Regions from separate parts of the Streptomyces sp. NPDC019224 genome, predicted to be linked through region 2. Evidence: riboswitches for the same ligand, from Rfam matches in the RefSeq annotation. Region 2 holds a riboswitch; each other region holds the start of a gene.
What was found. Region 2 has a riboswitch for thiamine pyrophosphate ahead of thiC (phosphomethylpyrimidine synthase ThiC). Riboswitches for the same ligand answer to the same signal wherever they lie in the genome.
Positions count from the first base shown of each region.

Region 1 (10,493 bases), on a different contig from region 2:
CTGCCGTGAGGGGCGCCCTCGATTCCGCCGCCGAGTACTCCGGTTCGGCCACCTCGGGGCCGCGCGCGTTCGTTGTGGCGGCCCTCGCCGTAGAGTGGAGGCGTGCCCAGGATTCGAGCGGCCTCCGTGGCCGAGCACCGGACCATGCAGCGCGGCGCCCTCCTGGACGCAGCGCGTTCCCTGCTGTCCGAAGGGGGCACGGAAGCACTGACCTTCCCCGCTCTCGCCGAACGCACGGGCCTCGCACGCTCTTCCGTCTACGAGTACTTCCGCTCCCGCGCCGCCGTCGTCGAGGAACTGTGCGCCGTCGACTTCCCCGTCTGGGCGGCCGAGGTGGAGAGCGCGATGGAGCGGGCGGGCACGCCCGAGGAGAAGATCGAGGCGTACGTCCGGCGCCAGCTCGACCTCGTCGGGGACCGGCGCCACCGGGCCGTGGCCGCGATCTCCGCCAGCGAACTGGACGCGGGCGCGCGCGAGAAGATCCGGGCCGCGCACGGCGGGCTGATCGCCATGATCGTCGAAGCGCTCGGCGACCTCGGCCACGAGGAGCCCCGCCTCGCGGCGATGCTGCTGCAGGGCTCCGTGGACGCGGCGGTCCGGCGTATCGAGCTGAGCGTGGCGGAGGAACCCGGCGTCATCGCGGACACCGCCGTCGCCATGATCCTTGACGGGGTCCGGGGCGCCGCCTGCGCCCGGGACTGACCCCGGCGCCGTCGCCACGGCACGGCGAGCACCACCAGCACGGCGGGCGCGGCGCTCTCGTGGACGGTCGCGGCCCCCGCCCCGGCCCATGCCGGAAGCGGCCCGGCTGCCGCTGAGCCCGGCCCCGCGGCCGCCTCCGCCCCGGCTCCCGAAGCCGCCCGCCGCGGATCCGCCCCCGCGCCCGGCGCTTCCCCGGCGCCCGCGGGCGACCGGGCCGTCACTGAAGCCGCCTCCGCGCTCGCTCCCGACGCCGTCCCCGGCAACGGCACCCCGAACACCGGCAGCAGGCGCGAGGGGGCGCGGCGCAGCAACGACGGCGGTAGCAGCGACAGCGGGTCCAGGTACGGGTCCGCGCGGCGCAGGCCCCAGTGCAGGCAGGCCGCAGCACAGTGGAACGGCCCCGCGTCCAGCACGGCCACCACTTGTCCCACCGTGATCTCGTCGCCCTTCGCGACGAGCGGGCGCACCGGCTCGTACGTGATCCGCAGCGGCGGGTCGCCCGTTCCGGCGACCTCGATCGAGACCACCCCGCGACCGGCGACCTCGCCCGCGAACGAGACCCGGCCCGCCGCCGCGGCCAGCACGTCGGTGTCCGGCGCGGCGGCCAGATCCACCCCCCGGTGGCCCGGCCCGTACGGACCGGCGGGCGGCTCCCATCCCCGTACCACCGCGGGACGCCCCGCCAGGGGCCAGACACGCTCGTCGTCGTTCGCCGCCGCCGTGGCGGCGAGCGGCCGGCTGCCCCAGGCGGCCAGCACGGCCAGCACGACAGCCCGGCGCAGCCACCACCGCGCCCGTGTCCGGGCGGCCGCCCGGTCGGATGTGATTCGCATGGCGCCACCGTCCCCCGCCGGCGGTGTCCGCGGGGATCACGGCCCGGATCTGTGGACTACCCGCCGGTTGTGGACAGCGCCGTCACCCGGGACCCGGACGGTCCCGTACACTTCTACTGGCGATCCGGGTCACCGGGTCGACTTCGCACGCCCCGCCACCACCCGCTCAGCGGAGGTGGCCGCGCCCCTCGGTCCCTCGTGGAACGGCGCGCCGGGACGTCAGGCGTGGCAGCAAACCCGCTGCCGCGGTAACCGAGTACCTCAAGGAGTACGGCCATGGCCGTCGTCACGATGCGGGAGCTGCTGGAGAGCGGCGTCCACTTCGGTCACCAGACCCGTCGCTGGAACCCGAAGATGAAGCGCTTCATCTTCACCGAGCGCAACGGCATCTACATCATCGACCTGCTCCAGTCGCTGTCGTACATCGACCGCGCCTACGAGTTCGTCAAGGAGACCGTCGCGCACGGCGGCTCCATCATGTTCGTGGGTACGAAGAAGCAGGCCCAGGAGGCCATCGCCGAGCAGGCGACGCGCGTCGGCATGCCGTACGTCAACCAGCGCTGGCTGGGTGGCATGCTCACCAACTTCTCCACCGTCTACAAGCGCCTTCAGCGTCTGAAGGAGCTGGAGCTCATCGACTTCGAGGACGTGGCCGCCTCCGGCCTCACCAAGAAGGAGCTCCTGGTCCTCTCCCGCGAGAAGGCCAAGCTGGAGAAGACCCTCGGTGGTATCCGCGAGATGCAGAAGGTGCCGAGCGCCGTCTGGGTCGTCGACACCAAGAAGGAGCACATCGCCGTCGGTGAGGCGCGCAAGCTCCACATCCCGGTCGTCGCGATCCTCGACACCAACTGCGACCCCGACGAGGTCGACTACAAGATTCCGGGCAACGACGACGCGATCCGCTCCGTCACCCTGCTCACCCGCGTGATCGCCGACGCCGTCGCCGAGGGCCTCATCGCCCGCTCCGGCGCCGCGACCGGCGACTCGAAGCCGGGCGAGAAGGCCGCCGGCGAGCCCCTCGCCGAGTGGGAGCGTGACCTGCTCGAGGGTGACAAGAAGGCCGACGCCGAGGTCCAGTCCTCCGTCGAGACCGAGAAGGACGCCGCCGCCGACGCGGAGCCGGCCGCCATCGCCGCCGAGCAGGCCGAGGCCGAGGCCCCGGCCGCGGACGCCGAGCAGGCCTGACACCCGTCACGGCTGAAGACGGCGGGGACGGTACCCCCGGGGCGTGTGGTGAAACACGCCCCGGCACCGCCCCCGCCGTCCACCCGTAGATCTTTCAGACTTCGAGAGAGAACACAGACTCATGGCGAACTACACCGCCGCTGACGTCAAGAAGCTCCGCGAGCTCACCGGCGCCGGCATGATGGACTGCAAGAAGGCGCTCGACGAGGCCGACGGCAACGTCGACGGAGCCGTCGAGGCGCTGCGTATCAAGGGCCAGAAGGGCGTCGCCAAGCGCGAGGGCCGTTCCGCCGAGAACGGCGCGGTCGTCTCCCTCCTTTCCGAGGACAAGACGTCCGGCGTTCTGGTCGAGCTGAAGTGCGAGACCGACTTCGTCGCCAAGGGTGACAAGTTCCAGGCCGTCGCCAATGCCCTGGCCGCGCACGTCGCCGCGACCTCCCCGGCCGACCTGGAGGCGCTGCTCGCCTCCGAGATCGAGGCCGGCAAGACCGTCCAGGCGTACGTGGACGAGGCCAACGCCAACCTCGGCGAGAAGATCGTCCTGGACCGCTTCGCGCAGTTCCAGGGTGCTTACGTCTCCGTCTACATGCACCGCACCATGCCCGACCTGCCGCCGCAGATCGGTGTCATGGTCGAGCTGGACAAGGCCGACGCCGACCTGGCCAAGGGCATCGCCCAGCACATCGCCGCCTTCGCGCCGAAGTACCTCTCCCGCGAGGACGTCCCGGCCGAGGTCGTCGAGGCCGAGCGCCGCGTCGCCGAGGAGACCACCCGCGCCGAGGGCAAGCCCGAGGCCGCCCTCCCGAAGATCGTCGAGGGTCGCGTCAACGGCTTCTTCAAGGAGGCCACCCTCCTCGGCCAGCCGTACGCGCTGGACAACAAGAAGTCGGTCCAGAAGGTTCTGGACGAGGCCGGTGTCACCCTGAAGCGCTTCACGCGTATCAAGGTCGGCATCTGAGTCCGTCCGCGAAAAACGGCGGACCCGATAGGGTCTGGTGCAGTCGACGGCCGCACACCGCCGTACGACCGCAGATCTGACGAGGAGGCCATTGCCGCTGTAGGGACACCAGACCCACCGGCAATGGCCTTCTTCGTATGTGCACGAGGAGAATCCCCATGAACAAGGGCGCGGACGCCGCCAAAGAAGACCACAAGCGCGAGGACGGCAAGGTGCCCGGACGCTTCATGCTGAAGCTGTCCGGAGAGGCGTTCGCCGGCGGCGGGGGTCTCGGTGTCGACCCCGACGTCGTGCACGCCATCGCCCGCGAGATCGCGGCGGTCGTCCGGGACGGGGCGGAGATCGCGATCGTCATCGGCGGCGGCAACTTCTTCCGCGGCGCCGAACTCCAGCAGCGCGGCATGGACCGGGCCCGCTCCGACTACATGGGCATGCTCGGCACCGTGATGAACTGCCTCGCACTCCAGGACTTCCTGGAGAAGGAGGGCATCGACTCCCGCGTCCAGACCGCCATCACCATGGGCCAGGTCGCGGAGCCGTACATCCCGCTGCGCGCCGTACGGCACCTGGAGAAGGGCCGGGTCGTCATCTTCGGCGCCGGCATGGGCATGCCGTACTTCTCCACCGACACCACCGCCGCCCAGCGCGCCCTGGAGATCGACGCCGAGGCGCTGCTCATGGGGAAGAACGGCGTGGACGGGGTCTACGACTCCGACCCGAAGACCAACCCCGCCGCGGTGAAGTTCGACGCGCTGGAGTACAGCGAGGTGCTCGCCCGCGACCTCAAGGTCGCCGACGCCACCGCCATCACCCTCTGCCGTGACAACGAGCTGCCGATCCTCGTCTTCGAGCTCACCGCCGCCGGCAATATCGCCCGCGCCGTCAAGGGTGAGAAGATCGGCACGCTCGTGAGCGACCAGGACACCCGCGCCTGACAACGGGTGCTTCCACCGGTGAGGCCCGGTGGAGCCCGGGGCGCGGGACCGCCCCCGGAAGATGGACAACGGCCTGCCGGTCGGACACCGTGCAGGTGAGGACGCGACGCAGGACCCGCCGGGCCCGCCGGGCCCGTTCAAGACACGCAGGAGCACGTGGTGATCGAAGAAACCCTCCTCGAGGCCGAGGAGAAGATGGAGAAGGCCGTCGTCGTCGCGAAAGAGGACTTCGCCGCGATCCGTACCGGCCGTGCGCACCCGGCGATGTTCAACAAGATCGTCGCCGACTACTACGGCGCGCCGACCCCGATCAACCAGCTGGCCTCGTTCTCGGTGCCCGAGCCCCGTATGGCCGTCGTGACGCCGTTCGACAAGACCGCGCTGCGCAACATCGAGCAGGCCATCCGCGACTCGGACCTCGGCGTCAACCCGAGCAACGACGGCAACATCATCCGGGTCAACTTCCCCGAGCTGACCGAGGAGCGCCGCCGCGACTACATCAAGGTCGCGAAGACCAAGGCCGAGGACTCCAAGATCTCGATCCGGGCCGTCCGCCGCAAGGCCAAGGAAGCGCTCGACAAGCTGGTCAAGGACAAGGAGTCCGGCGAGGACGAGGTGCGCCGTGCCGAGAAGGAGCTCGACGACACCACCGCGAAGTACGTCGCGCAGGTGGACGAGCTGCTGAAGCACAAGGAAGCCGAGCTGCTCGAAGTCTGATGAACGACTCTTCCTGGGGCGCTCCGCAGGGCGCCGGCCACGGGGTGGCGCCGGAGATGCGGACCGCTGCGGCGGGTCCTGCCTACGATGTGTATGACGCCCAGCAGACTCGGCCCATGCCCATCGTGCCGGACGTTCCCGACGCAGGTAGAGACGCTGAAGACCGTGATCACCGGGAACAGGGGGCCGGACGCCTGAGCGGCGGCCCCCTGTTCCGCGACGAGAAGCCGCAGGAGCCCATGCCCACCGCGCCGCCGCCGCCCCCGCAGAAGAAGCGCGCGGGCCGGGACCTGGGAGCCGCCATAGGGGTCGGCCTGGGGCTCGGCGCCCTGGTCGTCGTCTCGCTCTTCTTCGTCAAGGAAGTCTTCGTCGGCGTCATCGTGCTCGCCGTCGTCGTGGGGCTGTGGGAGCTCACCTCCCGCCTGGAGGAGCGCAAGGGCATCAAGGCGCCCCTCGTACCACTCGCGGTCGGCGGCGCCGCCATGGTCGTCGCCGGGTACGCGCGCGGGGCCGAGGGCGCCTGGGCCGCCATGGCCCTGACCGCCCTGACGGTGCTCGTGTGGCGGATGGCCCAGCCGCCCGAGGACTACCTCAGGGACGTCACGGCGGGCATCTTCGCCGCGTTCTACGTGCCCTTCCTGGCCACCTTCGTCGCCCTGCTCCTGACGGCCGACGACGGGCCGCAGCGGGTACTGACCTTCCTGCTGCTGACCGTGGTCAGCGACACCGGGGCGTACGCCGTGGGCTGGCGGTTCGGCAAGCACAAGCTCGCGCCGCGCATCAGCCCCGGCAAGACCCGCGAGGGCCTGTTCGGGGCGGTCGGCTTCGCCATGGTGGCGGGTGCGCTGTGCATGCAGTTCCTGATCGACGACGGTTCCTGGTGGCAGGGGCTGCTGCTGGGCCTCGCGGTGGCGGCCAGCGCCACTCTCGGTGACCTGGGCGAGTCCATGATCAAGCGCGACCTCGGCATCAAGGACATGGGGACGCTGCTGCCCGGTCACGGCGGGATCATGGACCGGCTGGACTCGCTGCTGCCGACCGCTCCGGTGGTCTGGCTGCTGCTGGTCCTCTTCGTCGGCTCCGGCTGAACGGCCCCGGGCACCCCCGCCCCGACCTGCGATTTCACCAGCGAAGGTCCGTCGCCCACAGGGCGGCGGGCCTTCGCCGTTCCGTCTGCGACACTGGAAGAACCATGCCTAAGCCCGGAGAACTCACTTTCGTCGCGCCCCGCGGAGCCAAGAAGCCGCCGCGGCACCTCGCCGACCTCACGCCCGCCGAGCGCAGGGAGGCCGTCGCCGCGATCGGCGAGAAGCCGTTCCGCGCCCAGCAGCTCTCACAGCACTACTTCGCGCGGTACGCGCACGATCCGGCCGAGTGGACCAACATCCCGGCCGGATCGCGGGACAAGCTCGCCGAGGCGATGTTCCCCGACCTGATGTCCGTCGTCCGGCACATCAGCTGCGACGACGACACCACCCGCAAGACCCTGTGGAAGCTGCACGACGGGACGCTGGTCGAGTCCGTCCTGATGCGCTACCCGGAGCGGGTCACGATGTGCATCTCCTCGCAGGCCGGCTGCGGGATGAACTGCCCGTTCTGCGCCACCGGACAGGCCGGTCTCGACCGCAACCTCTCCACCGCGGAGATCGTCCACCAGATCGTGGACGGCATGCGGGCGCTGCGTGACGGCGAGGTCCCCGGCGGCCCCGCCCGGCTCTCCAACATCGTGTTCATGGGCATGGGCGAGCCGCTGGCCAACTACAACCGCGTCGTCGGCGCGATCCGCCGGCTGACCGACCCCGAGCCCGACGGCCTCGGCCTCTCGCAGCGCGGGATCACGGTCTCCACCGTCGGTCTGGTGCCCGCGATGCTGCGGTTCGCCGACGAGGGCTTCAAGTGCCGTCTCGCGGTCTCGCTGCACGCCCCGGACGACGAACTGCGCGACACCCTCGTGCCGGTCAACACCCGGTGGAAGGTGCGCGAGGTGCTGGACGCGGCGTGGGAGTACGCGGAGAAGTCCGGCCGCCGCATCTCCATCGAGTACGCCCTGATCCGCGACATCAACGACCAGGCCTGGCGCGGCGACCTGCTGGGCCGGCTCCTCAAGGGCAAGCGCGTCCACGTCAACCTGATCCCGCTGAACCCGACCCCCGGCTCCAAGTGGACCGCGTCGCGCCCTGAGGACGAGCGGGCGTTCGTCGAGGCCATCGCGAGCCACGGCGTGCCCGTCACCGTCCGTGACACCCGGGGCCAGGAGATCGACGGCGCCTGCGGGCAGCTGGCGGCCTCCGAACGCTGAGGGCGGGCGATCCGGGGCCCCGGGTGCCCGGGGACTCGGCCGAAAACGGCCGTGTAGCCTGGGGCCGAAATCAACTGCATATTCCGACAGGGGAGCGCCACAGCGCTGAGAGTGCGGCACCAAGGACAGGTTGGCCGCAGACCCTCTGAACCTCGCCCGGGTCATTCCGGGTAGGAAGTTCGGACCATACTCAAGCTGTTGCGCCCTGCCCGCTTCCGGTTCCCGCCGGTGCGGGCAGGGCCGCGTCTCTTCCTGGTCACTCCAGGAGGAATCACACATGAGCACCACCCAGAAGGCCGCGGTGGCGGCCGTCGCCGCCGCGCTGGGCGTCACCGCGCTGGCCGGCTGCGGAAGTTCCGACGACTCGGCGTCCGGCTCCACGAAGGACGCCGGCTCCAAGACCGTCACGCTCGTCAGCCACGACTCCTTCAACGCCTCCAAGGACGTGCTGAAGGAGTTCACCCGGCAGACCGGCTACACCGTCAAGGTCCTCAAGAGCGGTGACGCGGGCGCCGCCCTGAACCAGGAGATCCTGACCAAGGGCTCCCCGCGCGGCGACGTGTTCTTCGGCGTCGACAACACCCTGCTCTCGCGGGCCCTCGACAACGGCCTGTTCACGCCGTACGAGGCCAAGGGGCTCGACCGGGTCGCGGCCGATGTCCAGCTGGACGCGGACAAGCACCGGGTCACCCCGGTCGACACCGGCGACATCTGCGTCAACTACGACAAGAAGTACTTCGCCGACAAGAAGCTCGCGCCGCCGCAGACCTTCGCCGACCTGGCGAAGCCCGCCTACAAGGACCTGCTCGTCACCGAGAACGCGGCGACCTCCTCGCCCGGTCTCGGTTTCCTCCTCGGTACCGTCGCCACCTTCGGCGAGGACGGCTACCAGGACTACTGGAAGAAGCTGAAGGACAACGGCGTCAAGGTCGTCGACGGCTGGGAGCAGGCGTACAACGAGGAGTTCTCCGGCTCCGCCGGCGGCAAGAAGGCCAAGGCCGACCGGCCGCTCGTCGTCAGCTACGCCTCCAGCCCGCCGGTCGAGGTGCTGTACGCCGACCCGCGGCCCAAGACCGCGCCCACCGGCGTCGCCACCGGGACGTGCTTCCGCCAGATCGAGTTCGCCGGTCTCCTGGACGGGGCGAAGAACGAGGCCGGCGGCAAGGCCCTGCTGGACTTCCTGATCGGGAAGGAGTTCCAGGAGGACATGCCGCTGACCATGTTCGTCAGTCCGGTCGCGAAGGACGCGAAGGTGCCCGAGCTCTTCACGAAGTTCGGTGCCACGGCCGACAAGCCGGCGACCGTCGCCCCGGACACCATCGCCAAGAACCGTGAGCAGTGGGTCCAGTCATGGTCCTCGCTCGTAGTGAAGTAGCGAAGACTCCCGTACGCGGACCGGGCGCGCGCGGGAAGTCCGCACGCGCCCGGTCCCGGCGCGGGAGCGCGGTGCGGCTCGGTCTGATGGCCGTACCCGTCGCGTTCTTCGCCGTGTTCTTCGCCTACCCCGTCGCCGCGATCGTGGGCCGGGGGCTCAAGGCGGACGGCGTCTGGCAGTTCGGCCGGTTCGGCGAGGTGCTGGCCCGGCCGGAGATCCGCGACGTGCTGTGGTTCACGCTGTGGCAGGCGCTCGCCTCGACCGCGCTCACCCTGTTGATCGCGCTGCCCGGCGCGTACGTCTTCGCCCGGTTCGACTTCCCCGGCAAGCAGGTGCTGCGGGCCGTGGTCACGGTGCCGTTCGTGCTGCCGACCGTCGTCGTGGGCACCGCCTTCCTCGCGCTGCTCGGGCGCGGCGGGCTGCTCGACGAGCTGTGGGGCGTACGGCTGGACACCACCGTGTGGGCGATCCTGCTGGCCCACGTGTTCTTCAACTACGCGGTCGTCGTCCGCACCGTCGGGGGGCTCTGGGCGCAGCTCGACCCGCGCCAGGAGGAGGCCGCCCGGGTGCTGGGCGCGAGCCGGTTCACCGCCTGGCGGCGCGTCACCCTGCCCGCCCTCGCCCCGGCCGTGGCCGCCGCCGCGCTGATGGTCTTCCTCTTCACCTTCACCTCCTTCGGCGTCGTGCAGATCCTCGGCGGGCCCGGCTTCTCCACGCTGGAGGTGGAGATCTACCGGCAGACCGCGCAACTGCTCGCCCTGCCCACGGCCGCCGTGCTGACGCTCGTGCAGTTCGCCGCCGTCGGCGCGATCCTCGCCGTGCACGCCTGGACCGTACGCCGCAGGGAGCGCGCGCTGAAGCTGGTCGACCCGGCGATGACGGCGCGCAGGCCGCGCGGCGCCGGGCAGTGGACGCTGCTCGCCGGGGTACTGCTGAGCGTGCTCCTGCTGATCCTGCTGCCGCTCGCCGTGCTCGTCGAACGCTCGCTCGGCGGCTCCGGCCTCGCCTACTACCGCGCGCTCACCTCGGCGGACGCCAACAGCGGTACGTTCCTCGTCGCACCCATCGAGGCCATCGGGAACTCGCTGCGCTACGCCCTCGTCGCGACCCTGATCGCCCTGGTTGTCGGGGGACTGGCCGCCGCCGCGCTCACCCGGCGGGCCGGCCGGCTCGTCCGGGGCTTCGACGCACTGCTGATGCTTCCGCTCGGCGTCTCCGCGGTCACCGTCGGCTTCGGCTTCCTGATCACCCTGGACAAGCCGCCGCTGGACCTCCGTACCTCCTGGATCCTGGTGCCGCTCGCCCAGGCGCTGGTCGGGGTGCCCTTCGTCGTACGGATCATGCTGCCGGTCCTGCGCGCGGTGGACGCCCGGCTGCGCGAGGCGGCGGCGGTGCTCGGAGCCTCGCCGCTGCGGGCCTGGCGCGAGGTGGACCTCCCGCTGGTACGGCGGGCGCTGCTGGTCGCCGCAGGGTTCGCGTTCGCCGTGTC
Region 1 covers NZ_JBEYCF010000024.1:89,030-99,522, forward strand. The annotation lists gene ABZ564_RS17685 (helix-turn-helix domain-containing protein) at 127-702, shown strand; partial or broken gene ABZ564_RS17690 (M23 family metallopeptidase) at 960-1,535, opposite strand; gene rpsB (30S ribosomal protein S2) at 1,812-2,720, shown strand; gene tsf (translation elongation factor Ts) at 2,842-3,678, shown strand; gene pyrH (UMP kinase) at 3,837-4,613, shown strand; gene frr (ribosome recycling factor) at 4,773-5,330, shown strand; gene ABZ564_RS17715 (phosphatidate cytidylyltransferase) at 5,330-6,418, shown strand; gene rlmN (23S rRNA (adenine(2503)-C(2))-methyltransferase RlmN) at 6,523-7,629, shown strand; TPP riboswitch at 7,708-7,824, shown strand; gene ABZ564_RS17725 (thiamine ABC transporter substrate-binding protein) at 7,907-9,004, shown strand; gene ABZ564_RS17730 (iron ABC transporter permease) at 9,091-10,493, shown strand, end outside.
Region 1: it holds a riboswitch for thiamine pyrophosphate, as region 2 does, so the genes downstream of both, ABZ564_RS17725 (thiamine ABC transporter substrate-binding protein) here and thiC (phosphomethylpyrimidine synthase ThiC) in region 2, are expected to answer to the same signal.

Region 2 (10,493 bases):
CGGTCGCTGGAGCGTACGGAACCGGTCATCGAACGACAGGAGTACGCCCTCGGGACGGTCTGTGCGGCCATCCCGATCGCGGCCGGATTCCCCGCCGCCGCGATGGCCATTTCCGTCCCCCTCGCCGAGGAAGAACGGTTGCTCCCCGCAGTCGAACGGCTACGCGGTGAAGTGGCAAGCCTCTTGCGTTCGTTCGTGTTCTCTATCAGTATCTGAAAAATCACTCCTTGTGATCTGCTATCGCGTGCACCACGATGGCGTCAATAGGGCCATGGGGGATCATTCCTGGCCAGATTCATCTACTGCGGGGTTGAACGATGCGCGAGTCGGTTCAAGCTGAGGTCATGATGAGCTTCCTCGTCTCCGAGGAGCTCTCATTCCGTATCCCGGTGGAGCTCCGGTACGAAGTGTGCGATCCGTACGCGATCCGGATGACCTTCCATCTGCCCGGCGACGCCCCCGTCACCTGGGCCTTCGGTCGTGAGCTGCTGCTCGACGGCCTCAACAGCCCCAGTGGCGACGGCGATGTACACATCGCGCCGACCGAGCCCGAGGGCTTGTCCGATGTCCACATCCGGTTGCAGGTGGGCGCCGATCGCGCGCTCTTCCGGGCGGGCACGGCACCTCTTGTCGCCTTCCTCGACCGCACGGACAAGCTGGTGCCGCTCGGGCAGGAGTGCACGCTGGGTGATTTCGACGGCAACCTGGAGGAGGAGCTGGGGCGCATTCTGGCCGAAGAGCAGAACGCCGGCTGAAGAGGCCCGTGTTCTCGGGCCCTCCATGACACTCGAACAAGACACCTGCCGATCGGGTGAATCACGCTCCGTGTTCCGGTCAGGATTTCGCCCGCCGTCGTCGACCCCTGCCGCTCCGCACGGGTGCCGAAGCCTCGGCTTCCGCGCCGGGCCCCGTGCGGTCCGCGGAGACGACCAGTGCCGCGAGCGCGGTCGTCACCGGCACGGAGGCGACCAGTCCGATCGAGCCGACGAGGGTGCGCACGATCTCCTCCGCCACCAGCTCGCTGTTGGCGACCGTGCCCACGCTGCTCTGCGCGACCGTGAACAGCAGCAGGAGGGGCAGCGCGGCGCCCGCATAGGCCAGTACCAGGGTGTTGACCACCGAGGCGATGTGATCGCGTCCGATTCTGATCCCTGCCCGGTAGAGCTGCTTCGCAGTCATGGTGGGATTCGCCTGGCGCAGTTCCCATACCGCCGAGGTCTGGGTGACGGTGACGTCGTCGAGCACCCCGAGGGAGCCGATGATGACGCCGGCCAGCAGCAGGCCGCTCATGTCGATGTGCGGATACAGGCCGTGGATGAGGCCGGTGTTGTCATCGGTGTTCCCGCTCAGGCTCGCCCAGCCGATGAAGAGTGAGCCGAGCAGCCCGATCAGGAGCAGGGAGATCAGGGTGCCGATGACGGCGACGGAGGTGCGGGCGGTCGGCCCGTGGCAGATGTAGAGCGCGATCAGCATGATCGCGCCCGCCCCGACGATCGCCACCAGCAACGGGTTCGAGCCCTGCAGGATGGCTGGGAGGATGAACAGGGTCAGCACCGCGAACGACAGCGCCAGCGCCACCAGGGCCATGACTCCGCGCATCCTGCCCACGAGCACCACCGCGAGGGCGAAGATCCCGGCCAGCAGCGTCAGGGGGAACTTCCGGTTCACATCCGTCACGGAGTACTGGAGGTCATGGGGTGCGTCGGGCGCGTAAGCGACCACCACCCCCTGACCCTCACGCAGTTGACGGGGTGCGTCCGGCTGGACCACCTCGACGAACCGGCGTCCCTCGTCGGGACCGCTGGTGACCTCGACGGTGGCCTTCTCGCAGAGCCCTCCGCCGCCCTTCCGCGCCCCGCCGGGCGGGGAGGTCTCGCCGTCGACGGGGAGCTGGGCGGCGTTCACGTCCTTGCAGTCCACCTCGACGACGCTCACCACCTTTCCCTGCTGGGTCTGCCGGTCGAAACCGACACCGGTCCGTTCGTGCGCCGGCGTGCCATCCGGCCAGAGCGCGACGAGACCGACGAGGACGGCGGCCGCGAAGGGGATCAGCACGGCGGCGATCACCTTGCGCAGATGGGCGGAGACGGGCACGGCCGGGCCATGGCTGTGCGTGTGGGCATGCTGATGGCCCTGCGGTTCTGAGTCGCGATGAGGGGGCGTCACCAGCCGATCATCGCAAGAAGGGAGGGGCCCTCTTTCTGCTCGCCCGTCCGGGGGTTAGCGTGGGGGCACCTTTGCACACGCGGGAGCTCGGAGCACCGGGCTGAGAGGGCGCTGACCGCCGTACGTCCGTACGGGAGACGCTGCGCCGACCGCCGAACCTGTTACCGGGTAATGCCGGCGTAGGGAGTAGGTCTCATGACCACATCGGACACACGCACGCCTGCCTCCAGCCAGGGCGACGAGGCCGGGAAGTCCATCGGCTGGCACAAGGGATACGTCCAGGGGCCTCGCCCGGACATCCGGGTGCCGGTTCGCCAGGTGCACCTCACCAACGGCAAGGACGTGACGCTGTACGACACGTCGGGGCCGTACACCGACCCCGCCACCGCGACCGACGTCCGCCGCGGGCTCGCGCCCCTTCGGGCTGACTGGATCATCGCCCGCAACGACACCGAGGAGTACGCGGGCCGCCCCGCCCGCCCCGAGGACGACGGGCTCAAGCACACCTCGCCGCGGGGTGGACTGCGCAACCTGGACGCCGTTTTCCCCGGCCGGCCGTCCCGGCCGCGGCGCAGCCGGGACGGCCGGCCCGTCACCCAGCTGGCGTACGCCCGCAGGGGCGAGACCACCCCGGAGATGGAGTACGTCGCGGTCCGGGAGAACGTGGCGGTGGAGGTGGTGCGCGAGGAGATCGCCGCAGGCCGCGCGGTGCTGCCCGCCAACGTCAACCATCCGGAGAGCGAACCGATGATCATCGGAAAGCGGTTCCTGGTGAAGGTGAATGCCAACATCGGCAACTCCGCGGTGACGTCCTCCATCGAGGAGGAGGTGGACAAGATGACGTGGGCGACCAGGTGGGGCGCCGACACGGTCATGGACCTTTCCACCGGCCGCAACATCCACACCACCCGGGAGTGGGTTCTTCGCAATTCACCCGTACCGGTCGGCACCGTTCCCCTCTACCAGGCCCTCGAAAAGGTCGACGGCCGGGCCGAGGAGCTGACCTGGGAGATCTACAAGGACACCGTCATCGAGCAGGCCGAGCAGGGCGTCGACTACATGACGGTGCACGCCGGCGTACGCCTCCCGTACGTGCCGCTCACCGCCCGCCGCAAGACCGGCATCGTCTCCCGCGGCGGCTCGATCATGGCGGCCTGGTGCCTGGCGCACCACAAGGAGTCCTTCCTGTACGAGCACTTCGAGGAGCTCTGCGAGATCCTCGCCGCGTACGACGTGACGTACTCGCTCGGCGACGGACTGCGTCCCGGGTCGATCGCGGACGCCAACGACGAGGCCCAGTTCGCCGAACTGCGCACGCTCGGCGAGCTGAACACGGTCGCCAAGAGGTTCGGCGTGCAGACCATGATCGAGGGCCCGGGCCATGTCCCCATGCACAAGATCAAGGAGAACATCGACCTCCAGCAGGAGATCTGCGAGGAGGCGCCGTTCTACACGCTCGGCCCGCTGACCACCGACATCGCGCCGGCGTACGACCACATCACCTCCGGCATCGGCGCCGCGATGATCGCCTGGTGGGGGACGGCGATGCTCTGTTACGTGACGCCCAAGGAACACCTCGGGCTGCCGAACAGGGACGACGTGAAGACCGGGGTCATCACGTACAAGATCGCGGCCCACGCCGCCGACCTGGCCAAGGGGCATCCGGGAGCGCAGGAGTGGGACGACGCGCTGTCGGACGCCCGGTTCGAATTCCGCTGGGAGGACCAGTTCAACCTGGCGCTCGACCCGGACACGGCGCGGGAGTTCCACGACGAGACCCTGCCGGCCGAACCTGCCAAGACGGCGCACTTCTGCTCGATGTGCGGTCCGAAGTTCTGCTCGATGAAGATCAGCCACAGCATCACCGAGCAGTTCGGCGCTCAGGACGGCGCGGCGGCGACGGCCGAGGAGGCCGCCGAGGGAATGCTCCGCAAGTCGCGTGAGTTCGCGGCGGGCGGGAACCGGGTCTACCTGCCGGTGGCCGACTGACCTGGCGCGGGACGGCCGGCGTACGGCCCCGGCACCGGCTGCCGGGGCCGTACGGTCGGGTGCGGGCTGCGCGGAGGGCGTGACGGACGGGGCGAGACCGAGTGCGAAGTGATCAACTTCCCTGCTCTCCCGGACATGGGCCGGAGCGATCGGCTACGTCCCCTTCCGCCCCGTGCCTGTGATCAGGTACCTGCTGAGTGCCGACCGTGTCGCCCACCGCCCCCGGTCGTGCCGTCGCTTCTCCGCCCCGTCCCGTCCTGCCCCGGCGCGGGTGTACGGCCGTGCGCCGGTCGAGCGGGCGGTGAGGAAGGTCGGACGGAGCCTGTGACGGCGGGGGCCGAGGCTCGGGGGCGCCTGCGCCCGGCCGGTGCCGGCTCCCGCCGCGGTCAGTCCAGTTCGTGTTCGGGGCCGCCGAAGTCGGGGCTCGTGAAGTCCGGGCTGGTGTACGTGGGGCGGGGTGCGGCCGCCGGGCCCGCGTCCGGGCCCGCGAAGTCGGGCCTGCTGTAGCCGATCTTCGGCAAGCGGCCCGCCGGGCGATGCGGGGCGGGGATCGTGGGGCCGGTGCCGGGCTCGGTGAGCGCGTCGTGCAGGAAGGGCACGATGCCCCGCTCCAGCAGGGCCTGCCGCCACGCTTCCTTGGCCCGGGCCACGTCGTCGGGCAGTTCCTCGTCGGCTTCGTGGGCCGTCAGGGATGTCGAGCCGTTGCGCAGGGCGGTGATGAGCAGGCCGACCGCGGCGACGAAGATGGCGGCGGCGGTGACGGCGGCGAAGAACCAGCCCGCGCCGACCATGGTCCTGGCGAACGCCGGGGGTGGCTCCAGCATCTTCAGGAGGTAGCCGGCCAGCAGGAAGATGGCCGCCGCCGTGCCCGCCAGCATCGGCGCCAGAACGGTGACGACCGCTCCTATGCCGGCACCCGACTGGCGGAGGCCGTCCGGGGCGGTGCCCGGGACCGCGTCGCGGTCGGAGGCGCGCAGTTCGTCACGGGCCTTCACGTACTGCTCGTACTCGGAGGCTGCCGTGGCGGTGATCAGGGCGACGGCGGCCAGCGCCATGGTGCGCAGCTGGGCGGCGTTGAGGCGTTCGCCGACGGCGGCCAGTTCCGGTCGTTCATGAGCGTGACGCAGTGCGTCGTCGAGGAGCCGTTCGTACTCGGGCCGGTCCTCGGTCAGCAGGTGCGGAGCGCTGTTCATGTGCATCCCCCGATGCTCCGTCGGGCCTGTGTGCCCGCTCTGGCCGGGCAGTTGGGCGGAAACGGAGGAGAGCCTGCTACTGATACGCCGATGGTAGAGCGCGCACAGCACGGGGTGACAGAGGGTTTCCGGAAATAGGCCCGTGCTCGGCGTGGTCAGCTCAGGGTGCGTCTTCCCCGCCGAACGTCAGTCATGCAGCGGCAGTTGGACGACCAGTAGCTTTCCGGCCATGGTCACTCCGCCGTCCATGGCGATGGCGAGCCCGTCCGCGTACACATGGGGTCCGTCGACCTGGGGACCGGCGCCGTCCTCGCCGTCCTCGGAGCCGACCTCGCCGGTCAGGTACGGAATGGGACTGTGACCGTGGACGACGCGCCGGCCGCCGTAGGCCGCCATCAGCTCCTGGACGGCCTCGGCGCCCGAGTCGTCCCGGAAGGCGAACCGCTTGGTGAGCTTGCGGAACAGGTCCCAGCACTCGTCGGCGTCGTTGCGCGTGAGAATGGCGTGCACCGTGTCGTTGACGTCCTCGATGGTGGAGCCGTAGTCGAGGTACGCCGTCGTGTCCGAGTGCATCAGGAGGTGCCCGTCCTCCTCGACGACCGCGTCGAGCCGGGACATCCACTGGAGGTGGACGTCCTGGAGGCGCTCCATGTCCGCCTTCTGGCCGCCGTTGAGCAGCCAGGCGGCCTGGAAGGTCGCGGTGCCCGCGCCGGAGTTCACCGGGGTGTCGCCGAATCGCTTGGCGCCGATGAGCAGCAGCTCGTGGTTGCCCATCAGGGCCTTGCAGTAGCCGCCGGCGGCCGCGGCCTCGGCGGAGAGCCGCATGACGAGGTCGATGACGCCGATGCCGTCGGGACCCCGGTCGGTGAAGTCGCCGAGGAACCAGAGGCGCGCGTTGCCGGCGGCCCAGCGGCCTTCGGAGTCGATCAGGCCCTGCTCGCCGAGCGCGGCGAGCAGCTCGTCCAGGTAGCCGTGGACGTCACCGACCACATACAGCGGGCCGAGGCCGGGATGGGCGGCGGGGCGCGGTTCGGACACGGGCTGCACCTGGGCTGGTTCGGCGGCACTGATGACGGGGAGATCGCGCGCCGTCGGCGTGTATCCCTCGGGCACGTCGCCCTCCGGGAAGGCGTTTCCCGGGTGCGGCGAGGCGGGCGGCGCAGGTGACTGCGCATAGGGCGGTACGCGGAAGTCGCGCAACGTCGCCGTCCGCACCACGGGTTCCTGACCGGCCCCCTGTGTCATCGACCCCTCCACACCACCGTCGCGCCGCCGTACACCTGACGGGCCCTGCTGGTCGGGTTGGTCCGCGGTGTCGTGCGCCCATCATAGGAATGCGGATCGTGCTCTGGGACGCACCAGGGGTGGTGAATCCTTCCGCATGCCAGGTTCGTCGGCCGATTGGTCCCAATTGGGCTGATCAATCCCCTGCCGGGGAACGAGGCGCACTGACCGTGGTGCGGGGAGGACGGCGTTGCGATGACGTCCGGACGATGAGCTCCGTCGGTATGACCCGCTCCACCGGACCGTCCTGGTCGACCCCCTCGATCGCGTCGATGAGCAGCTGGACGACCGCCGTGCCGATTCTCCGCGGCTTCAGCGAGAGCGTCGTGATGGGCGGCTCGGTCGTCGCGTAGACCGTGGATTCGCTGCAGCAGACCAGCAGCAGGTCCTCGGGGACGCGCAGTCCGTAGCGGCGGGCAGCCGCCAGCAGGTCCGTGCCGTTGGGGTCGAAGAGGCCGTAGACGGCGTCCGGGCGGTCCGGGCGGGCCAGCAGCCGGTCGGCGGCCACCGCGCCCGCGCACGGGTCGTGCGCCGGATAGGACTCGTAGACCGGGTCCTGGCCCACGCGCTCGCACCAGTGCAGGTAGGCGGTGGTGGAGAGCCGGGTGTACGTGTCGGTGGTGGTGCCGGTGAGCAGGCCGATGCGGCGCGCCCCGGCAGCGGCGAGATGGTCGAGGAGGTCGAGCACGGCGGCCCGGTGGTCGTTGTCCACCCAGGCGGTGACCGGCAGCGACCCGGCGGGACGGCCGTCGGAGACCACGGGGAGCCCTTGGCGGACCAGCTCGGTGACGACCGGGTCCTGGTCGGAGGGGTCGATGACGACGGTGCCGTCGAGCGCCACGTTCGACCACACGTCGTGGCGCGAGGTGGCCGGGAGGATGACCAGGGCGTAGCCGCGGGCGAGTGCCGCGGAGGTGGCCGCCCTCGCCATCTCCGCGAAGTACGCGAACTCGGTGAAGGTGAAAGGTTCATCCCCGTACGTCGTCACGGTCAGGCCGATGAGGCCGGACTTGCCGGTACGGAGCGTGCGGGCCGCCGCCGAAGGGCGGTAGCCCAGGCGCTCTGCGACCTCGCGGACATGGCGGCGGGTGGCGTCCGGGAGCCTGCCCTTGCCGTTGAGCGCGTCGGAGACGGTCGTGATGGAGACGCCGGCGGCGGCGGCCACGTCCCGGATACCGGCACGTCCCTGCCTGCCGCCGCGCCGGGGGGTCTCCGTCCGGCTCACCTGGTGCTTCCCTGCTGCTGTCATGGCGAGCCGATAGTAGGGCGCGGGCGGCCAGTTGGCCCGGTCGCATATTCACGCGTTGACAGGCACGTTTCTGCAAGGTCATCGAGCGTCAAACGCCTTGCGAAACAAGGAGTTTGGTGGAATCTATCGTCATGTGTCATGCATCCGACTGGATGGGCCTGCTGACGGAGAGAGGTCTCGAAGAGGTCTCAACTCACCTCTTCGAGGGACGCGCGCCACGGAGTGAGCCACCGGCGCGCGCCATGGTCGGACGCGCTCCCCCTCATTCCGGGGTCCACCGGACGAATCCGCTGTCCACCCGTTCGCAGCTGCGCCCAATCCTCATAAGGTGAGCAGTATTGATGTGTACGGATGGTCGAGGAGGACCTGCGGTGAGCGAGACAAGCCCCAAGCTGCGTGCCGAGCTGGACGGTGTTCCCGCCTATGTGCCGGGCAAACCGGCATCGGCGGACGGACCGGCCGCGTTCAAACTGTCCTCCAACGAGAACCCGTATCCGCCGCTGCCGGGAGTGATGGAGACCGCGCTGGCCTCGGCGGCGCACTTCAACCGCTACCCGGACATGGCCTGCACGGGTCTGATGAACGAGTTGTCCGACCGCTTCGGTGTGCCCGTATCGCACCTGGCCACCGGGACCGGTTCGGTCGGCGTGGCCCAGCAGCTGCTGCAGGCCACCTCGGGCCCGGGTGACGAGGTCATCTATGCCTGGCGCTCCTTCGAGGCGTACCCGATCATCACGCAGGTGAGCGGCGCGACCTCGGTGAAGGTGCCGCTGACCGACGGCGAGGTGCACGATCTGGACGCGATGGCCGACGCGATCACCGACCGGACGCGGCTGATCTTCGTCTGCAACCCGAACAACCCGACCGGCACCGTCGTGCGCAGGGCCGAGCTGGAACGATTCCTCGACCGGGTGCCGAGCGATGTGCTCGTGGTGCTGGACGAGGCGTACAAGGAGTTCATCCGCGACGTCGAGGTCCCCGACGGTATCGAGATCTACCGGGACCGCCCCAATGTGGCGGTGCTGCGGACGTTCTCCAAGGCGTACGGCCTGGCGGGGCTGCGGGTCGGCTTCGCGGTGGCTCATGAGCCGGTGGCGGCGGCGCTGCGCAAGACGGCGGTGCCGTTCGGTGTCAGCCAGCTCGCCCAGGACGCGGCGGTGGCCTCGCTGCGCGCCGAGGACGAGCTGCTCGGCCGGGTCGGCTCGCTGGTGTGCGAGCGGGACCGGGTGTACGAGGCCCTGGGGCGGCAGGGCTGGACCGTGCCCGAGTCCCAGGCGAACTTCGTCTGGCTGCGGCTGGGCGACCGCACCCTGGACTTCGCGGCGGCCTGCGAGAAGGCCGGTGTGGTGGTCCGGCCGTTCGCGGGCGAGGGTGTGCGCGTCACGATCGGTGAGGACGAGGCGAACGACCTGTTCCTGAAGGTGGCGGAGTCGTTCCGCGAGGAGCTGTAGCCGGCGTTCCCCGGCAACCGGGCCCCGTACCTCGCGAGAGGTGCGGGGCTCTTTCGTATGCCCGATGCGGAGGCGCCCGGTGCGGAGGCCCCGGGTGAGGGGGCCCCGGTCGAAGATCCCGAAAACGTGTGCGCCATAATTGCTTGTGAATGTGAACGCGTTCACAAGCGTGTCCTGCTTCCTCCCGTGATCAGTGGGATTTAACGGACAAATCGCCGACGTGACGGCGGTGACGTAAGGAGAAGACGACGTGGAGCTAGCTCTGGCGCCGGAGACCCTGGCGCGATGGCAGTTCGGTACGACGACCGTCTACCACTTCCTCTTCGTTCCTCTGACGATCTCTCTCGCGGCGCTCACCGCCGGCCTGCAGACCGCCTGGGTGCGGACGAACAAGGAGAAGTACCTCAGGGCCACCAAGTTCTGGGGAAAGCTCTTCCTGATCAACATCGCCATGGGTGTCGTCACCGGCATCGTCCAGGAGTTCCAGTTCGGGATGAACTGGTCCGACTACTCGAGGTTCGTCGGCGACGTCTTCGGGGCCCCGCTCGCCTTCGAGGCCCTGATCGCGTTCTTCTTCGAGTCCACCTTCATCGGTCTGTGGATCTTCGGCTGGGACAAGCTCCCGAAGAAGATCCACCTTGCCTGCATATGGATGGTGTCCCTCGGTACCGTCCTCTCCGCCTACTTCATCCTGGCGGCCAACTCCTGGATGCAGCACCCGGTCGGTTACCGCATTAACAAGGAACGCGGACGCGCCGAGCTCACCGACTTCTGGCACGTGCTCACGCAGAACACCGCGCTCACCCAGTTCTTCCACACCATCACCGCCGCCTTTCTGGTCGGCGGGGCGTTCATGGTCGGGATCGCGGCCTTCCACCTGGCCCGCAAGAAGCACATCCCGGTGATGCGGACCTCGCTGCGGCTGGGGCTGATCACCATCGTGATCTCGGGGCTTCTCACCGCCGTCAGCGGTGACCAGCTCGGCAAGGTGATGTTCAAGCAGCAGCCGATGAAGATGGCGGCGGCCGAGGCGCTGTGGGACGGGCAGAACTCCGCCCCCTTCTCGATCTTCGCCTACGGGGACGTCAGCAAGGGCCACAACTCCGTCGAGATCTCGATTCCCGGGATACTGTCCTTCCTCGCCGACGACGACTTCCACTC
Region 2 covers NZ_JBEYCF010000020.1:77,664-88,156, reverse strand. The annotation lists gene ABZ564_RS15680 (helix-turn-helix domain-containing protein) at 1-216, shown strand, start outside; gene ABZ564_RS15675 (SsgA family sporulation/cell division regulator) at 318-755, shown strand; gene ABZ564_RS15670 (YibE/F family protein) at 835-2,169, opposite strand; TPP riboswitch at 2,236-2,369, shown strand; gene thiC (phosphomethylpyrimidine synthase ThiC) at 2,362-4,155, shown strand; gene ABZ564_RS15660 (hypothetical protein) at 4,542-5,354, opposite strand; gene ABZ564_RS15655 (metallophosphoesterase) at 5,535-6,593, opposite strand; gene ABZ564_RS15650 (LacI family DNA-binding transcriptional regulator) at 6,769-7,881, opposite strand; gene hisC (histidinol-phosphate transaminase) at 8,253-9,332, shown strand; gene ABZ564_RS15640 (cytochrome ubiquinol oxidase subunit I) at 9,583-10,493, shown strand, end outside.

Region 3 (10,493 bases), on a different contig from region 2:
CACGCACGGACCGCCGATGCGCGGCGCGAGGTCCATCACCAGCTCTCCACGAAGATCATCCGCGAGAACCAAGCGGTTGCGGTGGAGGACCTGGGGGTCAAGGGACTCGCGCGTACGCGCCTGGCCAAGTCCGTCCACGACGCCGGATGGTCGGCGTTCGTGAACATGTTGGAGTACAAGGCCGCTCGGTACGGGCGCACCTTCGTGAAGATCGGCCGGTTCGAGCCGACCTCCCAGGTGTGCTCGCAGTGCGGCGTCAAGGACGGCCCCAAGCCCCTGACATCCGTACGTGGACGTGCGGGGCCTGCGGGGCGCACCTCGACCGGGACATCAACGCGGCGGTCAACATCGCCAAGGCGGCCGGACTGGCCGTGACAGCCTGCGGAGCGCGGGTAAGACCGGGACTCGTCCCGGCACAGCGCGAAGAAACAGGAACCCACCCGAAGCACCAGCCGGTGACCACCGGCAGCCAGGCGGGAATCTCCGTCCTTTAAGGCGGAGAGGATGTCAAAGTCCCTTGGTCTTGATGGTGATGGTGCTGCCCTCGGGGGCCCGGTCGCCGCCGTCCACGGACTGGCTGGAGACCTTGTCGCTGAAGGAGAGGAACCCGCGATCGAGGTGGACCTCGAAGCCCGCCGCCTCCAGTTCGTCGCTGGCGTCGTCCACGTCCTTGCCGACCACGTCCGGCACGTCGATCATCCGCGGCCCGTCGGAGACCGTCAGCTTCACGGTGTCGCCCTCGGCCGCCTCGGTGCCCTCGGCCGGCGACTGGCGGGCGATGTCGCCCTCGTCCTCGGGCGAGTGCACCCGCCCGGGCTCCACCTCCGCCTTCAGGCCCTCGTCGGCCAGCGCGTCGGTGGCGTCGTCGACGGAGAGCCCGGTGACGTCCGGGACGGCGACGGGGCTGCCCTTGGAGACCACGATCGCGACCGCAGAGTCCGGGTGGCGCTCGGTGCCCGCCCCGGGAGCCGTGCGCACCACCTCGCCGGCCGCCATGTCCTCGCTGAACTCCTCGGTGACCATGCCCGGGAGCAGGCCCGCCTCCTTCAGCTGCCGCTTGGCCTCCGCGAGCCGGACGCCCACCACGTCGGGCACCTCGACGATCTCGGGGCCGCGCGAGACGACGAGCGAGACCGAGCCGTTGTCCCTGATCCGCGCGCCCGACTCGGGGTCGCTGTCGATCACCTTGCCCCGGTCGACGGTGTCGCTGAAGGCACGCTTCACACCCTTCAGCTCCAGACCGGCGTCCGAGAGCCGCTCCTCGGCCGCCTTCTCGGTCTGGCCCAGCAGCGAGGGGACCTTGGTGAACTGCCCGGAGTTGATGTACCAGACGCCGCCGCCGACTCCCAGGACCAGCAGCACCGCCAGGACCGCCGCGATCAGCCCGCGCCGCGGACCGCCGAGCGGCCCGGTCCGCCGTGGCGGCAGCGGGTGCTCCGGCGGCGGGGGCATCTCCAGCCGGTTGGTGTGGTGGGCGGTGCCCAGGTCCGTGGGGAGCGCCCGGGGGATCACCGTCGTCCGGGCGTCGCTCTGCTCCGCCTCCCCGTCCCGGCCCTCGCCCCCGGCCTCGTCCCGCGTCCCGGTCAGGGCCCGCGGCGGTACGGCGTCGAGCTGCTCGTCCGTGAGGGCGGCGCGTGCCCGGCGGGCCTCGGCGAGCAGCGCCACCGCGTCGAACGGGCGGGCTTCGGGAGAACGGGCGGTGGCGCTCGCCACCAGCTCGTCGAGCTCGGGCGCGAGGCCGGGGACGACCGCCGACGGGGGTGGCACGTCCTCGTTCAGATGCTGGTAGATGACCTGGGCGGGGGACTCCCCGTCGCGCGGCTTGTCGCCGGTCAGCATCTCGTACAGCACGACCCCGCAGGCGTACACGTCGGCGCGGGTGTCCGCCGTGCCGCGCTCGATCTGCTCGGGGGCCAGGTACGAGACGGTGCCGAGGATCGTCCCGGTGGTGTTCGTCACCGCGTCCACGGCCCGGACCAGGCCGAAGTCGGCGACCTTGACCCGGCCGTCGTCCCCGATCAGCACGTTCTCCGGCTTCATGTCGCGGTGCACGAAGCCCGCCCGGTGCGCCGCGCCGAGGGCGGCGAGCACCGACTCCAGGATGTCCAGCGCGGCCCGCGGCTGGAGCGCGCCGCGCTCGCTCAGCACATCGCGCAGCGTGCAGCCGGCGACGTACTCCATCGCCAGGTAGACGTACTGACCCTGGGCGCCCTGGTCGAAGACCCCGACCACGTTGGGGTGGTCGAGACGCGCCACCGACTTGGCCTCGCGGATGAAGCGCTCGACGAACGAGGCGTCGGTCGCGAGCGCCGGGTGCATCACCTTGAGGGCGAGCACCCGGTCGAGCCGCGTGTCCATGGCCCGGTAGACCGTGGCCATGCCGCCCACGGCGATGCGGGCATCGACGCGGTAGCGGCCGTCGAGCAGCTGCCCGACGAGGGGGTCCTGGAGGGTCGTATCCACCATGCGAGTCTACGAGCCGCCGCGGACAGGCCCGCCGCCGTGGAGCGAACCCGGGGCAGTACTGCAGCCGAGCCGTGACAGGGGCGCGCGGCCCGGGGCCGGAATCCCGGCCTCCAGCGGTCCCAGGACCCCGGAACTGTGGATTCCGGCACGTCGGCCCGGACCGGGGCGGCCCGGGCGGCGTTCAGAACGCCGGGCGCTCCGGATCGAGCACCGCCCGCCCGGCCGTCGGCGACGACGCCTCGGCGAAGTGGCGGCGCGGGATGCGACCGGCCCGGTACGCGAGCCGCCCGCCCTCCACCGCGTGGCGCATCGCGGCGGCCATCAGCTCCGGCTCCTGGGCGCGGGTCACCGCCGAGGCGAGCATCACGGCCGAGCACCCCAGTTCCATGGCGAGCGCGGCGTCCGATGCCGTCCCGGCGCCCGCGTCCAGGATCACCGGCACCCGGGCCCGCTCGGTGATCAGCTGGAAGTTGTGCGGGTTGCGGATGCCCAGGCCGGAGCCGATGGGGGAGCCGAGCGGCATGACCGCCGCGCACCCCACGTCCTCCAGCCTCCGGGCCAGGACCGGGTCGTCGTTGGTGTACGGCAGCACGGTGAAACCGTCGTCCACCAACGTCTCGGCGGCCTCCAGGAGCTCGACGGGGTCGGGCAGCAGGGTGCGCTCGTCGGCCACCACCTCCAGCTTGACCCAGTCCGTGCCCAGCGCCTCGCGGGCGAGGCGGGCGGTGAGCACGGCCTCGCCGGCGGTGTAGCAGCCGGCGGTGTTCGGCAGCACCCGGATGGACAGCTTCCGCAGCACGGAGAGCACCGAGCCCTGCACGGTCGGGTCGAGCCGGCGCATGGCGACGGTGGTCAGCTCGGTGCCGGACGCGGTCAGGGACCGCTCCAGCACCTCCAGGCTGGGCGCCCCGCCGGTGCCCATGATCAGCCGCGAGGTGAAGTCGGTGCCGCCGAGGGTGAAGAGGTCGTCGGACACGGTCAGCCCCCCTGGACCGCGGTCAGGACCTCGACCCGGTCGCCGTCGGCGAGCGCGGCGGCGGGCCACTGGCCGCGCGGCACGACGGTCTCGTTGAGCGCGGCGGCCACCCCCGTCGGCGCGTCGGTCAGCGTCGCGACGAGGGCGTCCAGGGTGGTGCCCGCGGCGACGGCGACCGGTGCGCCGTTCACGGACACGGTGAGCGGGGTGGGCTCGGTCATGCGGGCTGCTCCTGGGGTGCGGGGGCGGGTGGGAACCGACCGGGGGAGAAGGGGCGGGCCGCCTCGGGCAGCTCGCCGTCGGCCAGCAGCGAGGCCATGGCGTCCCCGGTGACGGGGGTGAGCAGCACGCCGTTGCGGTGGTGACCGGTGGCGAGGTGGAGGCCGGGCAGGGCGGTGCGGCCGAGCAGCGGGGCGTTGTCGGGGGAGGCGGGGCGCAGCCCGGCACGGGTCTCGGTCAGCGGCAGTTCGGTGATGCCGGGCACCAGATCGTGGGCGTCGCGCAGCAGCTCGTAGACCCCGCCCGCCGTGACGGTGGTGTCCCAGCCCATCTCCTCGGTGGTGGCGCCCACGACCAGCTCGCCGTTCTCGCGCGGCACGAGGTAGACCTGGCTGCCCCGGACCACCGCCCGCACGGTGCGGGAGAGGAAGGGGGCGTAGGCCTGGGGCACGGTGAGGCGCAGCACCTGGCCCTTGACGGGACGGACCGGCGGCAGGGCGTGGGCGGGCACCCCGGCGAGCCGGCCGCTGAGACTGCCCGCCGCGAGCACGACCTGGTCGGCGGCCACCTCCGTACCGTCGTCGAGCACCGCCCCGGCGGCCCGGTCCGCGACCACCGAGAGGCGGTCGGCGCGGCGGCGGTGGAAGACCACCCCGGCCCGTTCGCACGCGGTCAGCAGCGCGGCGGCCAGCCGGCGCGGGTCGACCTGGTGGTCGCCGTCCACCCGCAGCCCGCCGCGCACGCCCGGGGCGAGCATCGGCTCCAGGCGGCGGCACTCGCGCCCGGTCAGCCACTCCGACTCCAGGCCCGAGCGGCGTTGCAGCTCGTGGAGTTCGCGCAGATGGGCGCGGTCGTCGGCGTCCAGCGCGACGGCCAGGGTGCCGCAGGCGCGGAAGCCGATGTCCCGCCCGCTCGCCTCCTCCAGCTCGGCCGTGAACGACGGATAGCGCCGGGCCGACGCGAGGTTGAGCCCGAGCAGCGTCTCCTCGCCGTAGTGCAGCTCCGTGACGGCGGCCAGCATCCCGGCCGCGACCCGGGCCGCCCCGCCGCCCGGCTCGGGGTCGGCGAGCGCGGTGGACAGGCCGCGCTGCGCGGCCCGCCAGGCGGTCACCAGGCCGATGATGCCGCCCCCGACGACGAGGACGTCGGCCCCCTCGGTGCGATGGGTGCGCATGTGCGTCCAGCCCCTCCCTTCGCCGGCATGACCCGGATCAGGTTCGTACGGTCGGAGGCCGCCAGCCTCCCTCTCAGCCCGGTGCGTCCGGGCTCCCGCGAGTGTCTTACGGTGGCCACCCTAACGACCTCACCCGCGGCGCGGGCAGGGAGGGCGGTGGATGCGCGGCCGCTTCTCTGACGCGCCGTCAGGTACGTAAGGTGGACAGGTGAGCGAGCAGCAGCGGGCAGAGCGGACGGAGCGCCGGGTCGTCGTCGCCGGGGCGGGCATGGCGGGCGTCCAGACGGCGGTCGCCCTGCGGGAACAGGGCTTCACCGGCCCCGTCACCCTGATCGGCGCCGAACCCCACCAGCCCTACGACCGGCCCCCGCTGTCCAAGGCGGTGCTGCTCGGCAAGGCCGAGGAGTCCGCCTTCGACATCGACTTCGAGGCGCTCGGCATCGCCCTGCGCCTGGGCTGCGAGGTCACCGGCGTGCGCGCCGGGGACCACGAACTGGACACCACGGCCGGCCCGGTCCCCTACGACGTCCTGGTCCTCGCCACCGGCGCCGAACCCGTCGCCCTGCCCGGCTCCGACGGCGTGCCCGGCGTCCATCTGCTGCGCACCCTCGACGACGCGGCCCGGCTGCGGCCCGTCCTCGAAGCGGGGCACCCCGTCGTGGTCGTCGGCGCGGGCTGGATCGGCGCCGAATTCGCCACCGCCGCCCGTGCCGCCGGCTGCGAGGTCACCGTCGTGGAGGCCGCGGACCGGCCACTGGCCGGCGCCCTGCCCGCCGAGGTCGCGGCCCCGATGGCCGACTGGTACGAGCAGAGCGGCGCCCGGCTCCTCACCGGCGCCCGGGTGGCCCGCGTCGAGCCCGGCGCGGTGGTCCTCACCGACGGCCGCACCCTCCCGGCCGGCGCGGTCGTCGTCGGCATCGGCGCCCGTCCCGCCACCGGCTGGCTCGCGGGCTCCGGTATCGCGCTCGGCCCCGAGGGATCGGTGACCGCCGACGCGGCGCTGCGCACCTCGCTGCCCGATGTGTACGCCGTCGGCGACTGCGCCTCCTTCCCCTCCGCGCGCTACGGCACCCGTCTGGTCGTCCACCACTGGGACAACGCCCTCCAGGGCCCCCGGACCGCCGCCGCCCACATCGCGGCGGAGGACGCGGCGGACATCCCGCCCTACGACCCCGTGCCCTACTTCTGGTCCGAGCAGTTCGGCCGGTTCGTGCAGTACGCCGGCCACCACGCGGACGCGGACGCCCTGTTGTGGCGCGGCGACCCGGCCGGGCCCGCCTGGTCCGTGTGCTGGCTGCGCGAGGGGGTCCTGGTCGCGGTGCTCGCGGTCGGCCGCCCGCGCGACCTCGCCCAGGGGCGCCGGCTCGTCGAGGCGGGGGCCCGGATCGACGCCGAACGGGCCGCGGACCCCTCCGTACCGCTGAAGTCGACGGTCCTGCCGTAGGCGGTTCGCCCCTGAAGGGCCGCGTCCGGGTTTCAGCTGTCAGTCCGGGATGGCAGGCTTGTCCCCGTGACCGAGATTGACGCAAAGATCGATGCTCTCGTCCCTGCCTGGCTCCACCTGCCCGACATCGCGGAAATGCTCGATGTCGAGGTGACGCGTGTGCGGCAGCTGGTCAAGGAGGGCCAGCTCATCGCCGTACGCCGTGGTGAGAACCGGGCGCTCCAGGTGCCGGCCGCCTTCATCGACGGCAGCCGGGTGGTCAAGGGCCTCGCCGGGACCCTGACGCTCCTGAGGGACGACGGCTTCTCCGACGAGGAGATGCTCGAATGGCTTTTCACCCCCGACCCGACCCTGCCGGGCACCCCCGCGCAGGCGCTGAGTGAGAATCGCGGCACGGAGGTGAAGCGCCGCGCCCAGGCGCTCGCCGTCTGACCGACCGCACCACCGGGGAAGCGGGCCGCGCCGCGTGAGCGAGCGGCCCGCTTCCCCGTGCCGCACCACCGATCCGCCGTCCACCGTCTTCCCCGGGGGGAACCGCACCATGTCCACGCCTCGCGCGCAGCTGTCCGACGCCCGGCTCTACCTGTGCACGGACGCCCGCAGGCGCCAGGGCGACCTGCCCGAGTTCCTCGACGCGGTGCTCGCCGGCGGCGTGGACATCGTCCAGCTGCGCGACAAGGGCATGGAGGCCGCCGAGGAGCTCGACCACCTCGCCGTCCTCGCGGACGCCTGCAAGCGCCACGGCAAGCTCCTCGCCGTCAACGACCGGGCGGACGTGGCCCACGCCATCGGCTCCGACGTGCTGCACCTGGGCCAGGGCGACCTGCCGGTGCCCGCGGCCCGCGCGATCATCGGCCGGGAGCCGCTCATCGGCCGCTCCACGCACGCCGAGTCCGAGGTCGACGCCGCCGCCGCCGAGCCCGGCGTGGACTACTTCTGCACCGGCCCCTGCTGGCCCACCCCCACCAAGCCCGGCCGGCCCGCCCCCGGCCTGGACCTCGTGCGCTACGCCGCCTCGCTCGCCCCCGCACGCCCCTGGTTCGCCATCGGGGGCATCGACGCGGGCAACCTCGATCAGGTGCTGGACGCCGGAGCCCGCCGGATCGTCGTCGTGCGGGCCCTCACCGAGGCGTCCGATCCCGGCACCGCCGCCGCCGAGCTGGCGCGCAGGGTCCGCGAGCGCGCCGGGGTCTGACCGGAGGGGCGGGCGGGGTGCGGCCACCCTGGGACGGATTGTCCGAGGGGTGGACAAGAATCAGATCAATTCCGGCAAATGACTCCTCTTCGGTGGGGAGTCCGCCCCGCCCTGGTTAACCTGCCCGTATGGCCCTTGGCACACCCTCCACCAGGACAGATCACGCGCGCACCGTGCGTGAGATGCTCGCGACCGGCGAGACCTCGTACTCGTTCGAGTTCTGGGCGCCCAAAACCGAGAAGAGCGAGCGCAACCTGTGGAACGCGCTGCGCCGGGTCGAGGCCGTCGCGCCGAGCTTCGTCTCCGTGACGTACGGGGCCGGCGGCTCCACCCGCGCCGGCACGGTGAAGGCCACCCAGGACATCGCCGCCGAGTCCACGCTCACCCCGGTCGCGCACCTCACGGCGGTCGACCACTCCGTCGCCGAACTGCGCAACATGGTCGGCCAGTACGCGGACGCCGGCATCCGGAACATCCTCGCCGTGCGCGGCGACCCGCCGGGCGACCCGATGGGCCCCTGGGTCGAGCACCCGCAGGGCGTGAAGTACGCGGCGGACCTGGTCCGGCTGATCAAGGAGGCCGGCGACTTCTGCGTCGGCGTCGCCGCGTTCCCCGAGCGACACCCGCGCTCCACCGACTGGGACACCGACATCCGGCACTTCGTGGACAAGTGCCGCGCGGGCGCCGACTACGCGATCACGCAGATGTTCTTCGATCCGGAGGCATATCTCCGGATGCGTGACCGGGTGGTCGCCGCCGGTTGCGACACGCCGATCATCCCCGAGGTCATGCCGGTCACCAACGTCCGGCAATTGGAGCGGTTCCCCCAGCTCAGCAACGCGACGCTGCCCGCCGAGCTGAAAGAGCGCATCCTCGCCGCCAAGGACGACCCCGCCGCTGTACGCTCCATTGGCATCGACTTCGCAACGCGGTTCAGCGCGAAGCTGCTCTCCGAGGGTGTGCCCGGACTGCACTTCATCACGCTGAACAACTCGACTGCGACGCTCGAGATCTACGAGAATCTCGGACTGCACAAGCAGTCGTGACCGGCCGTACCCGCCATGATCCGGGGCGGTGGCCGTAGAAGGGGGCGGGCATGGGCTGGACGGTCCTCTACATCGCGTTCGGTGTCGTCGCGCTGTGGCTGCTCGGTGAGGTGCTGCTGCAGTACAAGGCGCGGCTGCGCTGGCGGCTCCTCGCCTTCACCGGCTTCGTCGGGGTGGTCATCGGCGTCCTGATGCCGTCCGTGCCCGTCATCGCCCTCGGCGCGGTCGCCTTCGCCACCGGCCAGACCTACGTCACGCTCTCGTTCCGCAAGGGCTTCTCCACCGGCTGGGCGATAGGGGGCAGGCCCGGCGAGAGCCGCCGCCGCAGGCGCGGCGGGGGCGACCGCAAGCCCACCCTGGAGGTCTCCGGCCTGGAGGTGGAGTACGAGGGCGGCGCCCCGGCCGCCCCGGCCGCGGTCTACGAGACCGAGCCGATGCCCGACGACACCGGCCGGTACGGCGTCTACACCGATCCCGCGCCGCAGCGGCCCGCCCAGGAGCCCCAGGGCGCGCCGGGCTACGACCCGTACCCGGCCCAGCAGTCCCGGAACGAGGACGGCTACGCCGGCGCCGGGCAGTACGACTACGGCACGGACCCGCAGAGCTACGCCGCCTACTCCGACCCGTACATCGGCACCACCGCGAGCGCCCCGCAGTACGGCTCGTACGAGGGCTACGGCACCTACGACGGTTACGGCGACCGGCAGCAGCACAGCGCCCCGTACGGGCAGGCCGACGCCTATGGGGCGGAGACGCCGCCGGGCGGTGTCTGGGTGCCGCAGCAGCGCGAGGGCGAGCAGTACCCGCCGCGGCCCGCCGCCCAGCCGGCCCCGTACCCCAACGGCTACGACACCGGCCACAACGAGCAGTACCGCTACTGACGGCTCACCCCACCGCTCACCGCGAGCCGCGGAAGCCGTCCCCCTCCACCACGGTCCCCGCGACCAGCGCACCGGACATGCCCGCGTGCGCGAGCCCGCCGCCCGGATGCGACCAGCCGCCGGCCAGCAACAGACCCGGCAGCCGGGTCCGGTTGGCGGCGCGCAGGAACGCGCCCCCGGCCCCCGCGAGCGCCGGGGCCGGGACGGCACCGCCCTCGGCGCCGGTGTCCGCCGCGGTCTCGGCGGGCGTCCGCACCCGGGTCCGCAGCACCCGCTCGCGCAGGTCCGGCACCGCCGCGCACGCCACCTCGGTCAGCGTGTCCGCGTACCGCGTCCGCAGCGCCTCGTCCGTCCAGTCCACCGGGCCGTGCGGGGCCACCGTCGCGATCAGCGTCACCGCCTCGTGCTCCGCGCCGGGGCGGGTCGACGGGTCGTCGGGGCGCAGCACGGTCACCGTGGGGTGCGCGGCGGTCCGGCCCCCGAACACCGCCTCGCGCTCGGCCGCCCCGTCGGCCGGGTGCACCACGGTCCGGTGCACGGCGTCCGCGGGCCGGCCGCCGCGCAGCGACAGCATCACCACGAACCGGCCGCTCGCGCCGGTTCCGTCCGCTCGCGGCGCCACGTCCCCCTCGGCCCACAGCTCCCGCCCCGGCACCAGACCGGGCCACGGCCGCGCCCCCAGCACCACGTGCTCCGCCTCCGCGACCGTTCCGTCCGCCAGCTCCACGCCCGCCGCGCGGCCGTCCTTCTCGACGACCCGGACCGTCTCGGCGCCGAAGACGAACTCCACCCGCCGGGTCAGGCACCGCTCGTACACCGCCCGGGCCAGCGCCCGCATGCCGCCCATGACGTACCAGCTGCCGAACGTCTCCTCCATGTACGGCAGCAGGGCCGCACCCGCCGGGGCACGCAGCGGGTCCAGGTCGTACGCCAGGGCGTACCCGTCGAGGAGGGCGGCCAGCCGGGGGTCCGCCAGCTCCCAGGAGCCGATCTCCGCCACCGTCCCCGCCCGCCGCGCCGGGCGCAGCAGCCGCCGGCGCTCCTCGGCCGGATACGGGTCACGGCCCAGCACCTGCCAGTCGGGGCGCAACG
Region 3 covers NZ_JBEYCF010000003.1:84,567-95,059, forward strand. The annotation lists partial or broken gene ABZ564_RS03050 (RNA-guided endonuclease TnpB family protein) at 1-494, shown strand, start outside; gene pknB (Stk1 family PASTA domain-containing Ser/Thr kinase) at 508-2,463, opposite strand; gene ABZ564_RS03060 (thiazole synthase) at 2,648-3,442, opposite strand; gene thiS (sulfur carrier protein ThiS) at 3,445-3,663, opposite strand; gene thiO (glycine oxidase ThiO) at 3,660-4,835, opposite strand; TPP riboswitch at 4,833-4,944, opposite strand; gene ABZ564_RS03075 (FAD-dependent oxidoreductase) at 5,044-6,279, shown strand; gene ABZ564_RS03080 (Rv2175c family DNA-binding protein) at 6,346-6,711, shown strand; gene thiE (thiamine phosphate synthase) at 6,821-7,474, shown strand; gene metF (methylenetetrahydrofolate reductase [NAD(P)H]) at 7,603-8,520, shown strand; gene ABZ564_RS03095 (hypothetical protein) at 8,571-9,401, shown strand; gene ABZ564_RS03100 (NAD(P)/FAD-dependent oxidoreductase) at 9,418-10,493, opposite strand, start outside.
Region 3: it holds a riboswitch for thiamine pyrophosphate, as region 2 does, so the genes downstream of both, thiO (glycine oxidase ThiO) here and thiC (phosphomethylpyrimidine synthase ThiC) in region 2, are expected to answer to the same signal.